3 regions of the Bradyrhizobium sp. JR4.3 genome follow, and region 3 is predicted to be linked to each of the others. Evidence: predicted binding sites of a transcription regulator. Region 3 holds the regulator's gene; each other region holds the start of a gene.
What was found. Region 3 encodes LexA, which represses DNA repair genes until DNA is damaged. Its sites were predicted from a motif close to TGTTCNNNNTGTGTTCNG; they were not measured.
Positions count from the first base shown of each region.

Region 1: the regulator LexA is predicted to act here: its motif matches at 1,691-1,708, upstream of uvrA (excinuclease ABC subunit UvrA).
Region 2: the regulator LexA is predicted to act here: its motif matches at 1,626-1,643, upstream of ABIB91_RS28640 (putative DNA modification/repair radical SAM protein).

Region 1 covers NZ_JBEPQF010000003.1:47,620-52,083, reverse strand. The annotation lists gene ABIB91_RS06135 (outer membrane protein) at 1-608, shown strand, start outside; gene ABIB91_RS06130 (outer membrane protein) at 836-1,525, shown strand; gene uvrA (excinuclease ABC subunit UvrA) at 1,804-4,464, shown strand, end outside.
Region 2 covers NZ_JBEPQF010000022.1:52,723-57,186, forward strand. The annotation lists gene ABIB91_RS28635 (UdgX family uracil-DNA binding protein) at 1-310, opposite strand, end outside; gene ABIB91_RS28640 (putative DNA modification/repair radical SAM protein) at 310-1,545, opposite strand; gene ABIB91_RS28645 (ImuA family protein) at 1,709-2,497, shown strand; gene ABIB91_RS28650 (Y-family DNA polymerase) at 2,394-3,986, shown strand; gene ABIB91_RS28655 (error-prone DNA polymerase) at 3,983-4,464, shown strand, end outside.
Region 3 covers NZ_JBEPQF010000031.1:55,265-59,728, forward strand. The annotation lists gene ABIB91_RS33145 (HAD family hydrolase) at 1-224, shown strand, start outside; gene ABIB91_RS33150 (hypothetical protein) at 393-584, shown strand; gene ABIB91_RS33155 (molybdopterin molybdotransferase MoeA) at 843-2,054, shown strand; gene lexA (transcriptional repressor LexA) at 2,231-2,932, shown strand; gene ABIB91_RS33165 (hypothetical protein) at 3,385-3,819, shown strand; partial or broken gene ABIB91_RS33170 (ComEC/Rec2 family competence protein) at 3,959-4,464, opposite strand, start outside.

The sequences.
Region 1 (4,464 bases), on a different contig from region 3:
ACACGTGCTGGGACTTCGTCACGCCCGCGACCGGCGTTTTGGTCGGGGAAGGCTGCCATAACGCGGTCGGCGGCACGGTCGGTGGCCAGATCGGCTATCGCTGGCAGTCCACCAATTGGGTGTTCGGCCTCGAAGGCCAAGGCAACTGGGCCGACTTCCGGGGCGACAACGTGAGCACACTTTTCCCCGGCACCGCCCTGGTCACGGGTGATCGCAACCGTTCCCGCATCGACTCTTTCGGGCTCATCACCGGTCAGATCGGTTACGCCTGGAACAACGTGCTGCTTTACGTGAAGGGCGGCGCCGCCGTCGTCGGCGACAAGTACGACATCTACGCTGCGGCGGGCACGCCCGGCGCGGGCGCGCTGCTGGCCTCGGCGCGGGAGACTCGCTGGGGTGGCACGGTTGGTGCCGGTCTGGAGTTCGGCTTCGCTCCAAACTGGTCGCTGGGCTTTGAATACGACCACATCTTCCTTGGCGATCGCACGATCGGCTTCACAACGCCCGCGGGTGCGGTTTTCGGCAGCGACCGGATTCGCCAGGACGTCGATATGGGCCTCGTCCGCTTGAACTATCGCTGGGGCGGTCCGGTCATCGCAAAGTACTGATCGCGCTGGAATAGAGCACTTCGAAGGCCGGCCTCGTGCCGGCCTTTTGCTGTGCGGTTCTGCGATATCAATAGGTCAATAGCCGTTCCGTTTTCCGATCGCTGTTGCTTTTCAGTGACACAACTTGCGGCTTCACCGGTGTATGGACGATATCAGTTGGACCACGGCGTCCGATGCTCTTCCGGAACAGGGAGGGACAACAGAAACTGGGACTGGGATTACTGAAGATGAAAAAGATTTGGTTGGCTTCGGCCTGTTTGTTCGCACTCGCTGCCCCGGCTTCGGCCGCTGATCTGGCGGCGCGCCCCTACACCAAGGCTCCGGTGGCCATGGCTTCGGTCTACAACTGGACCGGCTTCTACCTCGGTATCGTCGGTGGCGGCGCCTGGGAAAATTCCTCGACCGACCCGAAGATGAAGGGCGGCTTCGTCGGCGGTACTGCCGGCTACAACTGGCAGACCGGCAATGTCGTGTTCGGCATCGAGGCCGATGGTTCCTGGGCTGACGTCAGCGCGTCGGTCACCGGCCCCGTTGCCGTCCCCGGCTTCGGCCTCGTCAGCACCACCCTCAGCTCGAAGACCGATGCGATGGGCACCGTGCGCGGCCGCATCGGCTACGCCGTCAACAACGTCCTGTTCTACGGCACCGGTGGTTACGCCTGGATCGACAACAAGCTCAGCATCAGCGCGCTCGGCGTGACCGCTTCCGACAGCAAGTGGCACTCCGGCTGGACCGTCGGTGCGGGCGTCGAAGCGTTCTTCGCTCCGCAGTGGTCGGTCAAGGGCGAGTACCTCTTTCGCAGCCTCGGCGGCGAGACCTACTTCTCGGGCGCCCTGCCCACCGGCACGCTCGAGTTTCACACCGTGCAGGTCGGCGTGAACTATCACTTCGGGGGCCCGATCGTCGCGAAGTACTGATCTTCGCTATCGACGCCATCGTGTTACGAAAGGCCGGCCTCGCGCCGGCCTTTTTGTTTGAACGGGACCGGTCACGCGCAGTTCCGCAAGCCGTGCTCCTGCCAGATGCCGCCAGCGCGCCAACAATCCGTTGACGATTCGCAAACGCCACTGGAAATCCGTCCCTGTTCTTCCTACGTTCGCTTACTTACCCATCGGCGCCGATCCCGGTTCCGGGCGATGCGCGCCTGTCAAGTTGGCGCGATCGCGCGCTTTTGGATTCCCTGAGGACCACCAGGATGGATGAAGTGATCAAGGCGAAGCGCCAACAACAGAACGCGGGAGCACACCTGCGCGCGATTACGATCCGTGGCGCGCGCGAGCACAACCTCAAGAACGTCGACGTCGAAATTCCGCGCGACAAGCTCGTCGTGTTCACGGGGCTGTCAGGCTCCGGCAAATCCTCCCTCGCGTTCGACACCATCTATGCCGAGGGCCAGCGCCGCTACGTCGAATCGCTATCGGCCTATGCCCGCCAGTTCCTGGAGATGATGCAGAAGCCCGACGTCGACCAGATCGACGGCCTGTCGCCGGCGATCTCGATCGAGCAGAAGACGACATCGAAAAACCCGCGCTCCACCGTCGGCACGGTGACCGAAATCTACGACTACATGCGCCTGCTGTGGGCGCGCGTCGGCGTGCCCTATTCGCCCGCCACCGGCCTGCCGATCGAGAGCCAGACCGTCTCGCAGATGGTCGACCGCGTGCTGGCGCTGCCGGAGGGCTCCCGGCTCTATCTGCTCGCGCCGGTCGTGCGCGGCCGCAAGGGCGAGTACCGCAAAGAGCTCGCCGAATGGCTCAAGAAGGGCTTTCAGCGCGTCAAGATCGACGGCGCCTTCCATGAGCTCGCGGAAGCGCCTGTTCTCGACAAGAAATTCCCGCACGACATCGACGTCGTCGTCGACCGCATCGTGGTGCGCCCCGACATCGGCCAGCGCCTCGCCGAAAGCTTCGAGACCGCGCTGAAGCTCGCCGAGGGTCTTGCCGTGATCGAATTCGCGGACGCGCCGGCTGCAGCAGCCCCCGCGGAAGAGAAAAAGAAGACGGCCAAGATCCACGACAAGAGCGGACCCGAGCGCATGCTGTTCTCGGAAAAGTTCGCCTGCCCTGTCTCCGGCTTCACCATCCCCGAGATCGAGCCCCGGCTGTTCTCGTTCAACAATCCCTATGGCGCCTGCCCCGCCTGCGGCGGCCTCGGCGTCGAGCAGCATGTCGACGAGGACCTCGTCATCCCCGACAAGGAGCTAGCCATCGGCAAGGGCGCCATCGCGCCCTGGGCCAAGTCCTCGTCGCCCTATTACATTCAGACGCTGACTGCGCTCGGCAAGCACTACAAGTTCACGCTGACCACCAAATGGAAGGATCTGCCCAAGAAGACGCAGAATGCGATCCTGCACGGCTCCGGCGAGGACGAGATCAAGTTCTCCTACGAGGACGGCGTCCGCTCCTATGACACCAAGAAGCCGTTCGAGGGCGTCATTACCAACATCAACCGCCGCTATCGCGAGACCGAGAGCGAGTGGGCGCGCGAGGAGCTGGCGAAGTACTTCCACGACGTGCCCTGCGAGGCGTGCCACGGCTTTCGGCTCAAGCCCGAGGCGCTCTGCGTCAAGATCGGCGGCAAGCATATCGGCGACATCTCCGAGATGTCAGTGAAGGGCGCCGGCGCGTGGTTCGAGACCGTGCCGGAGGCGCTGAACACCCAGCAGAACGAGATCGCCGGCCGCATCCTCAAGGAGATCCGCGAGCGCCTCACCTTCCTGCTCGACGTCGGCCTCAACTATCTCACGCTGTCCCGCTCCTCCGGCACGCTGTCCGGCGGCGAGAGCCAGCGCATCCGCCTGGCCTCGCAGATCGGCTCGGGCCTGACAGGTGTGCTCTATGTGCTCGACGAGCCCTCGATCGGCTTGCACCAGCGCGACAACGCGCGCCTGCTCGACACGCTCAAGAGACTTCGTGACCTCGGCAACACCGTGATCGTGGTCGAGCACGACGAGGACGCGATCCTGCTCGCCGACCACGTGCTCGACATCGGCCCGGGTGCCGGCATGCATGGCGGCAACATCATCGCCGAAGGCACGCCCGCCGAGATCATGCGCAACCCCAACTCGCTGACCGGCAAATATCTGACCGGCGAGCTTGAGGTCGAGGTGCCGGAGCGGCGCCCGCCGAACCATCGCCGCACCATCAAGGTGGTCAATGCGCGCGGCAATAACCTCAAGAACGTCACGGCCGAAATCCCGCTCGGCCTGTTCACCTGCGTTACCGGCGTCTCCGGCGGCGGCAAGTCGACGCTGCTGATCGACACGCTGTACAAGGCGATCGCCCGCAAGCTGAACAACGCCAGCGAGGGCGCCGCGCCGCACGACCGCATCGAGGGCCTCGAGCACATCGACAAGATCATCGACATCGACCAGTCGCCGATCGGCCGCACGCCACGCTCCAATCCCGCGACCTATACGGGTGCCTTCACGCCGATCCGCGAATGGTTCGCCGGCCTGCCCGAGTCGAAGGCGCGCGGCTACGAGCCCGGCCGCTTCTCCTTCAACGTCAAGGGCGGCCGCTGCGAGGCCTGCCAGGGCGACGGCGTCATCAAGATCGAGATGCACTTTCTGCCCGACGTCTACGTCACCTGCGACGTCTGCAAGGGCAAGCGCTACAACCGCGAGACGCTGGAGGTCCTGTTCAAGGGCAAGAGCATCGCCGACGTGCTCGACATGACGGTCGAGGAAGCGGCCGAGTTCTTCAAGGCGGTCCCGCGCGTGCGCGAGACCTTCCAGACGCTGCATCGCGTCGGCCTCGACTACATCCATGTCGGCCAGCAGGCCACGACGCTCTCCGGCGGCGAAGCCCAGCGCGTCAAGCTCGCAAAGGAGCTGTCAAAGCGCGCCACCGGCCGC
Region 2 (4,464 bases), on a different contig from region 3:
CGGTCGCGACCTCTATGAGGTCGTGATTGTCCTTCAGCCGAAACAGCAGGCGATAGAGGACCGCGAAACGCTCGGGATCGCGATGCAGGATCGCGGCCTTGGCGAGCTCGACGAATCTTGCAGGCACGTTGAAGGTGCCATCGCCACCCGCCGGCAGCGGTGCCGGCGACAGTGGCGCGAACAGTTCCGCTTCGCCGCCCTGTACGGCCCAGGTGATGTCGGCCGGATTCACCTGGTGAAGCACGAGGCTACGCGCGGCTTTACGCCAGCCATCGAAATCGGTTTCGTTCTCGAGGGTGATGTACTGCATCAGAAGCCAAATCCCAGTTGTGTTGCCTTCGGCTTGAACCGTTCGATCAGCCGTGCCTCGTCGAGGCGATGCGGCGTGGGCCGGTGATCGCTGAGGACGATGAACGGCAGCGCCTTGTTGCGGGGCACATGCAGCCGCGCGAGATCGGCGACGCGGATGGTGGTCGTGCGGCGCGCCGCGATGATGCGCTCGACCGCCTTGGTGCCGAAGCCTGGCACGCGCAACAATTCCTCGCGGCTGGCGCGGTTGACGTCGAGCGGGAAACGGTCGCGGTGGCGTAATGCCCAGGCGAGTTTTGGATCGATGTCGAGCGGCAGCATCGCACTGTCGTCGACGATCTCGCCGACGTCGAAGCCGTAGAACCGCATCAGCCAGTCGGCCTGGTAGAGACGGTGCTCGCGCAGCAAGGGCGGCGCGCGCAGAGGTAGCGCGCGGCTGGCATCGGGGATCGGGCTGAATGCGGAATAATAGACGCGCCTCAGCCGGTATGAACCGTAGAGATTGGCGCTGGTGTGGAGGATGGTGTGGTCGGAGGCTGCGTCGGCGCCGACGATCATCTGCGTGCTCTGGCCGGCCGGCGCAAAGCGCTGCGGCTTGGCTTTCGTCTTCGCGCTGCGGCTTTCCTCGGCCTCGTCCAGCTTCAGCCGCAGCCGGCCCATGGTGCGGCGGATCGCGCGCACGTCTTTCTCGGGCGCGAATTGCTGCAGGCTCGTCTCCTGCGGCATCTCGATGTTGATGGAGAGACGGTCGGCATATTTGCCGGCCTCGGAGATCAATGCATCGTCGGCCTCGGGAATAGTCTTGAGATGGATGTAGCCACGGAAGTGATGCTCCTCGCGCAGTTTTCGCGCGACGCTCACCACCTGCTCCATGGTGTAGTCGGGGTTACGGATGATCCCGGAGGAGAGAAACAGTCCTTCGATGTAATTGCGCCGGTAGAAGTCGAGCGTCAGCTTGATCACTTCGTCGATGGTGAAGCGGGCACGTGGCACGTTGGAGGAGGCGCGGTTGACGCAATAGAGGCAGTCGTAATTGCAGGCGTTGGTCAGCAGCACCTTGAGCAGCGAGATACAGCGGCCGTCCGGCGCGTAGGAATGGCAGATACCCATGCCGGGCGCGGTCGAGCCCATGCCCTTGCCGTCGCTGGAATCCCGCCTCTCGGTGCCGCTGGAGGCGCAGGACGCGTCGTACTTGGCGGCGTCCGCCAGGATTTCCAGCTTGCGTTGCACGTCCATATTGGAATCCCTTTGATTCAGCTCACGAATCCCAAGGCCCGCCAATTCGATTGACTCCCGGGGCGTCGTTAGCTTTATATTAGAACATATCATGAACAAATGAGCTAGCCGCTGGTTCTCTTTTTGAGAGCCACCGGCAATCAACCCTTGAGGAGCGGCGTATATGAGCGGCGCACGAACAAGCGCGCTTGCAGCCTTGCGCGGCCAGATCGAGCGCATCGAGACGGCGGAGGTCGTGCATCATCGCGACCGTGTCGCGCTCGGCCACCGCGAGGCCGACAGCGCGCTAAAGGGCGGGCTCGCGCGCGCGGCAATCCACGAGGTGTTTTGCGAGGGACGTCAGGGCGCGACCGCGACCGGCTTTGTCACGGGACTTGCGGGGCGCGTGACGGCACGCAAGCCGCTGCTGTGGGTGCGGCAGGATTTTTCGGAAATTGAAACCGGCGCGCTGTCGATGAGCGGGCTCGCCGAGATCGGTCTCGATCCGCGTCGCATGGTGATGGTGCGCGCTGCCGACGTGGAGAGCGCGCTGCGCACGTCGGCTGATGCACTCGCCTGCGACGCGCTGGGCGCCGTCGTGCTCGAGCTCTGGGGCGAGACGAGGCAGTTCGATCTCGTAGCGAGCCGCAAGCTGACATTGGCTGCGCAGTCTTCCGGTGTCACCGGCTTGCTGCTGCGGATGGCCGCGCAACCTTTGCCCTCGACCGCCGAGACCAGGTGGATGCTGCGCGCGGCGCATTCGCCGCCGGGCACGATGTGGAGTGCCTGGGGTGCGCCGCGCTTCGATGCCGAGCTCCTGCGCAATCGTCATGGCCCGTGTGGCCGGTGGATCATGGAATGGAAATGTGATGAGTGCCAGTTCTCTGAATCGTCGGCGTATCCTCAGCCTGTGGCTGCCGCGCCTGCCCATCGACCGGATCCAGCGGTTCTTCGACGGCGTCGGGCTGGGTAGAACCAATGATCCGAGCATTGTCGTCATCAAGGACAGCAACGCGCTGGTGATCCATGCGCTGGACGAGGCGGCCGAGCGCCTCGGTCTGCATATCGGCCAGCCGCTGGCCAATGCCCGGGCGATGTGTCCTGATTTAAAGGTGTTCGACGCCGATGCCGTGGCCGATGCCAAGACGATCGGCGACATCGCCGACTGGTGCGACCGCTTCACGCCGCTGGTGGCGCTCGATCCGCCGCACGGGCTGTTCCTCGACATCACCGGCTGCGCGCATCTGTTCGGCGGCGAGGCTGCGCTGTTGCAAACCCTTGTCCGTGCCCTCGATCGCCAGGGCTTTGCCGTCAGCGCGGCGGTCGCCGGCACCTCGGTCTGCGCGCGCACGCTGACGCGGCAGGCATCCGGTAGCATCGTTGCCGATGACGGGGAGGCGGCGGCAATCAGCCGGTTTCCGGTGTCCGCGCTTGGTGCGGGTGAGGCCATCACCACCGGCCTGCGCCGCGCCGGCTTGAAGACCATCGGGGATGTGGCCTCGCGAACGCCGAGCGAAATCACGGCGCGGTTTGGTGCACGATTCTCCACACTGCTCGCGCATGCGCTGGGGCAGGGCGATGCGCCGATCAATCCACGAAAGCCGCTGCCCGATTACATCGTGGAGAAACGCTTTGCCGAGCCGATCGCGACCGACACCATGATCGCGATGACGCTGTCGCGCCTGGCGGACACGTTGATCGCGTCGATGGAGAAGCAGGGCAAGGGCGCGCGCCGGCTTGAGGCCACCTTCTTCCGTACCGACGGCGCAGTGCGTGCGATCATGGTCGAGACCGGACGTCCCGTGACGCGGAGCGCGGTCGTCGACCGGCTGTTCCGCGAGCGTCTCGATGCACTCGCCGATCCGCTCGATCCCGGCTTCGGCTTCGACATGGTGCGGCTGTCGGCAAGCCGCACCGAGATCGTGGTGCAGGAGCAGCGCGATCTCGATGCCCATGTCCACGACAATGACGAGCTTGCTGCGCTGATCGACCGCATCGCCGCGCGTATCGGCGGAAAGCGCGTCGTCGTGCACCTGCCTGAGGATACCCATATCCCCGAATGTGCGGTGCTGGCGGCGCCTGCCCAGCATCATCTCGCCGTGGCCATGCAGGCCGAATGGCCCGCGCGCACTGAAAGTGAGCCGCCGCTGCGTCCGTTGCGGCTGTTCGACAAGCCTGAGCCGATCAATGTGCCGTTCGCGACCGTGCCCGACGGCCCGCCGCATCAATTCACCTGGCGCCGCGCGCAGCATGCGGTGGTGCGGGTGGAAGGCCCCGAGCGCATCGCCATGGAATGGTGGCGGCAGGACGGCAAGCAACTGACGCGGGATTATTTCCGTATCGAGGATGCCGAAGGCCTGCGCTTCTGGATCTTTCGCGATGGTCTTTACGAGGGGGAGTGCTTCGACGGCGACGGCAAGCCCGTTCCTCCCGGTTGGTATGTGCACGGTCTCTTCGCATGACTACGCCAGCTTATGCCGAGATCGGCATCACCACGAATTTTTCCTTCCTGCGCGGCGGCTCGGATCCGCGCGCCTATGTGCATCAGGCCAGCAAACTCGGCATTCCCGTGATCGGCATCGCCGACCACAACACGCTCGCCGGCGTGGTGCGCGCCTACAAGGAGCTCGACAATGACGAGGTGCTGCACAAGCCAAAACTTCTGATCGGCGCGCGCATCGTCTTCATCGATGGTACGCCCGATATCCTGGTCTATCCGCGCGACCGCGCCGCCTATGGCCGGCTATGCCAGCTTCTCACCAGGGGCAAGCGCGGCGACGACATCACGCGGATCGCGAAGGGCGAGTGCCATCTCACCTTCGCCGATCTCCTTGCGTTTTCCGAAGGCCAGCTCCTGATCCTGACGCTGCCGCATCGCTTCGATACGGCGCAAGCGCAGGACATCCTCGCCAAGCTGAAGGCAAGTCGCGCCGAGGGCGT
Region 3 (4,464 bases):
GCCATTTCCGCGAGCTGTATTTGTCGTCCAGCATCGGCTTGCGCAAACCGGATGCGGAGGCCTTCGACCACGTCGTTGCGGCGATCGGCGTGCCCGCCGGGCGCATCGTGTTCTTCGATGATCTTGCTGAAAACATCGAGGGAGCGCGGGCGCGCGGCTTGACGGCGGTGCATGTGACCTCGCCGCGTGACGTCGGGAACGCATTGAAGGCATTGGGCATTTGACGAGGAGTCGGTGTCGCGAAACCCACGGCGGCACCGCCCCACGGGACCAATTTTGAGAAATTGAGGAACCCGATCACTTTGTGCATTTTTGTACAGAGTTCCGGGAACGGAATACCGCCTTCCGGACTCTTAGAGTCCGTTGGGACTTCTACGGACGGATGCATCATCGTGCTGGGCAAAACCTACCTCACCAAGCAGGCCTCTCTTCTTCTTGAATTCGCCAGGACAACTTCAGATTCGGACCTTTCCGCCAAGCTTGTGAGCAAGGCCGCCGACCTGAAATCCCAGGCCGATCCGCTGCCCGACAAAGACCAGGGAGCCAAGGCGCCCGACGTAACTCCCGGGCAGGCAGGGAGCTGATCGATGCAGGCCAGGGCGCTCGTCGTTCTCGCCTTGCCGTGATTTTCCTTGCCGTGATTTTCGTCGCTTCCATGACCACTCTCCTGCCGATTTGTCAGGTTCTTCGGATCATGCCGCGACGCGCTTGATCCTGCCTTCCGGAACAATGTGAAGCGGCGGGATGACTGTGCCCGCTCAGCCGTTTTTGCCTCTGCGCCCGCGCTCGGCTAGAAGACGTGCGGAACATTCGCCCGAACGTGCCGAGCAGGAGTTTTCGCCGTGGCCTTGATGCCGGTTTCCGACGCGCTTGCCGCGGTGCTGGCGGGTGCAGAGCCGCTGCCGGAAGAAATGATCTCCCTCGACGAGGCCTACCATCGCGTGCTCGCGCGTGACGTCGCGGCGCGGCGCACGCAGCCGCCGCAGGCGATGTCGGCGATGGACGGCTACGCGGTGCGCGCGGCCGATGCCGCGACGATCGATTCGGAGCTGACCGTCATCGGCGAAGTCGCGGCGGGCCGACCGTTCGCCGGGACGATCGGCGCCGGCGAGGCCGTACGGATCTTCACCGGCGCGGTCGTTCCCGGTGGCGCGGACGCCGTCGTGATCCAGGAGGACACGGTCGCCGCCGGCCAGCGGATCACGATCAAGGAAGCCGCGATCGCCGGACGGCACATCCGCCCCGCCGGCGTCGATTTCCGCGAGGGCGACGTGCTCCTGCGCAAGGGAAGTCGTCTCACCGAGCGCGACCTCGCGCTCGCCGCCGGAATGAATTATCCGCACCTTGCCGTTTTCAGGCGTCCGAAGGTCGCGATTCTCGCCACCGGCGACGAGCTGGTGATGCCGGGCACCACGCCCGGCCACGGCCAGATCGTCTATTCCAACGGTTACGCCCTGCACGCGCTCGCCCGCAGCGAGGGCGCCGAGACCATCGACCTCGGTATTGCCGCCGACACGCTGGAGGCGACCACCGCGGGCATCCGCCGCGCCCGTGAGAGCGGCGCCGACATCCTGATCACGACCGGCGGCGCATCAGTCGGCGACCACGATCTGGTCCAGCAGGCACTGAGGGACGAAGGCATCGCGATGGCGTTCTGGAAGATCGCGATGCGGCCAGGCAAGCCGATGATGCATGGGCGCCTCGGCGCAATGGGTGTGATCGGCCTGCCGGGCAATCCCGTATCGTCCTACGTGTGCGCTTTCCTGTTCATGGTGCCGCTGATTCGCGCCCTGTCGGGCCGTTCAGTGATTCACCATCGCCGCGAACGCGCCGTGCTCGGCCGCGGCGTCGGCGCCAACGACCAGCGCGAGGACTATCTGCGCGCGCATCTGGAGGAGCGTGACGATGGCACACGCGTCGTTCTTCCCGTCAACCATCAGGACTCTTCGCTGCTTGCGAATCTCGCTGCAGCACAGGTACTTCTCGTGCGCGCACCATTCGCGCCGAAGGCCGAAGCCGGCACAGCTTGCGAAGTGTTGCGGCTCCCCGTCTGAGCACCCCCGCAACGCGCGTTCCGCGGAGTTTGCTCTGTTCACGGTAAATTAAGCAGTTGCGGAACATGTATCGAACATATAGTGTCCGTTCATGATTTGTTTCGAGCATGTAGCGGCTTATTGCCGAATTCTGCGTCTCGGAATCGGACGACATCAACCGGGGGACTTTGGTCGAGATGTTAACGCGCAAACAATACGAGCTTCTGCGGTTCATCAGTGAACGTCTGAAGGAAAGCGGCGTGCCGCCCTCCTTCGACGAGATGAAGGATGCGCTCGATCTGCGCTCGAAGTCGGGCATCCATCGCCTGATCACGGCGCTCGAGGAGCGTGGCTTCATCCGACGCCTGCCCAACCGCGCCCGTGCGATTGAAGTCATCAAGCTGCCGGAGCTCCAGGCAGCCGCCGGCAGCCGCCGCGGCTTCACCCCGAGCGTCATCGAGGGCAATCTCGGCAAGGTGCGTGCGGGCTCCAGCCTGCCCGCGGACGAGGGCGAACGCCCCGTGGCGGTACCGGTGATGGGCCGCATCGCGGCCGGCACGCCGATCGAGGCGTTGCAGACACGCAGCCACACCATCAGCGTACCGCCCGACATGCTCGGCTCGGGCGAACATTACGCGCTGGAAGTGCGCGGTGATTCCATGGTTGATGCCGGCATCCTTGACGGCGACATGGCGCTGATTCAGCGCAACGAGAGCGCCGATACCGGCGACATCGTGGTGGCGCTGATCGACGACGAGGAAGCGACGCTGAAGCGCTTCCGCCGTCGCGGCGCCTCGATCGCGCTCGAGCCCGCCAACGCTGCATATGAGGTCCGCATCCTGCCGCCCAATCGGGTGAAGATTCAGGGCAAGCTGATCGGGCTTTACCGGAAGTACTGATACCGGACGTACTTGATACCTGGAGAAGTTGGCGCCTCGCGCGCTTCCGATCGGCATCGCCGGTCAGAGATTGGAGCGGATCATCGTCCGCTCCGGCTGGATAGTCTTTCTGGTTCTGCACAGACTATCCGGCCCCTCCTCCGGCGCTGGCTCCTCGCGACGCCCACGAAGCAGCACCGAAACAGCACCGCTTCGCGGCTCGGGTGTGCGAGGAAACAGCGACCAGCGATCGAGGTCGTTGCACCAGCCGGCAAGATTCGCGCATGCGCCTCCCGAATGCATCGCAACTCGCTTTGTTCCTATTGAATTCGGGAAAGATAATGTGATCGCGGCTTGCGGAAACCAGCCGCAGATTTGCCCACAACCGAGCAGAGCTTTCGTGCTTCAACTCTGATAGAGGCCTGCGCCTCGATAAGAGACGCGGGTTGCTATCCCAGCATGAGGAGCACCCGATGTGTGACTACAGCCTGCATGCCGTCGCGTCGCGCCCCGCCGAAGTCGGCGAGACGATCGTCTCGACAAATTTCCGCGGCACCTCGACGCGCGGCTTCGCCTCCGCAGCCGATCCGTCTGTTGCCGTCTGCCTGCTGCCGGGAACGGAGCTCGCCTTCGCAGACGACGTCCGCTACGACAATCGCTGGATCTGGACGCGGACCATCAATTCCCGCGTGGGCAAGTTCGGCAAGATCGATCCGCACGTTCCCGACCGCCATCATGACGCGATCGAATTCCCCGACGGCAAATTTGTGCTGGTGACGCAGCTCGTCGAAGGCCAGCGCGCGACCGTGCTGCAACTGCCTGTGACCCAGTCGGTCATCGAGCGCGAGCACAAGGCGCAGATCATCGCCGACAGGCAGCCGACCGTCACGCACCTGCCGATCGGCTGAAACAGCCGCCCTCCGGCTACGAGGTCGGAGGTCAGGATTGAATTGCCATCGCCGGCGCCGTGGCCGGCGAGATGGTGTGGTTTGCGCCAGCGAATCCGAGCGGACGCACCGACCCGCTGCGTTGCTCCGCACCATCAGATCAATCGTCGGCCTGCAAGTCGGTCTCCGCCGGCGTTGCGTCCTTGATGCGGGGCGCGGTCGCCTTCGGCGCAAGGCTGCCGTCGAAATCACCCTCGCCGGCGCCGGCCGGCAACCAGGGGCGGCTCGTGCCTCTCGCCCTCACCGCCTGAACCACAAATCCGTCACCACGCTGCGTCAGCGCCAGTGCGCTCTGGCTGGCGAGCCGCTGCCGATCGACCACCATCGCCGCGCAATCGGGCGGCGCGGGACGCGTCGTCACCACCAGCGCGGCCCGACTGCAATCGTCGGCGAGAGCGTCGACCCGCAGTGCCAGCGCGACCAGCCTCCCGTCGATCAGTGGCGTCACGCAGCCGGATTCGTCACAGGACACGCCATCAGCCAGCGAGGCTCTGCCGGCATCGCGCGGATCGGCGTCGGCAGCGAGCCATTCCTTGAGCAGAAAGCTGTCCTTGCTGGTCCTGATCAGGTGCAGATATCCGTCCTTGCCCCGCACCGCGACGCTCG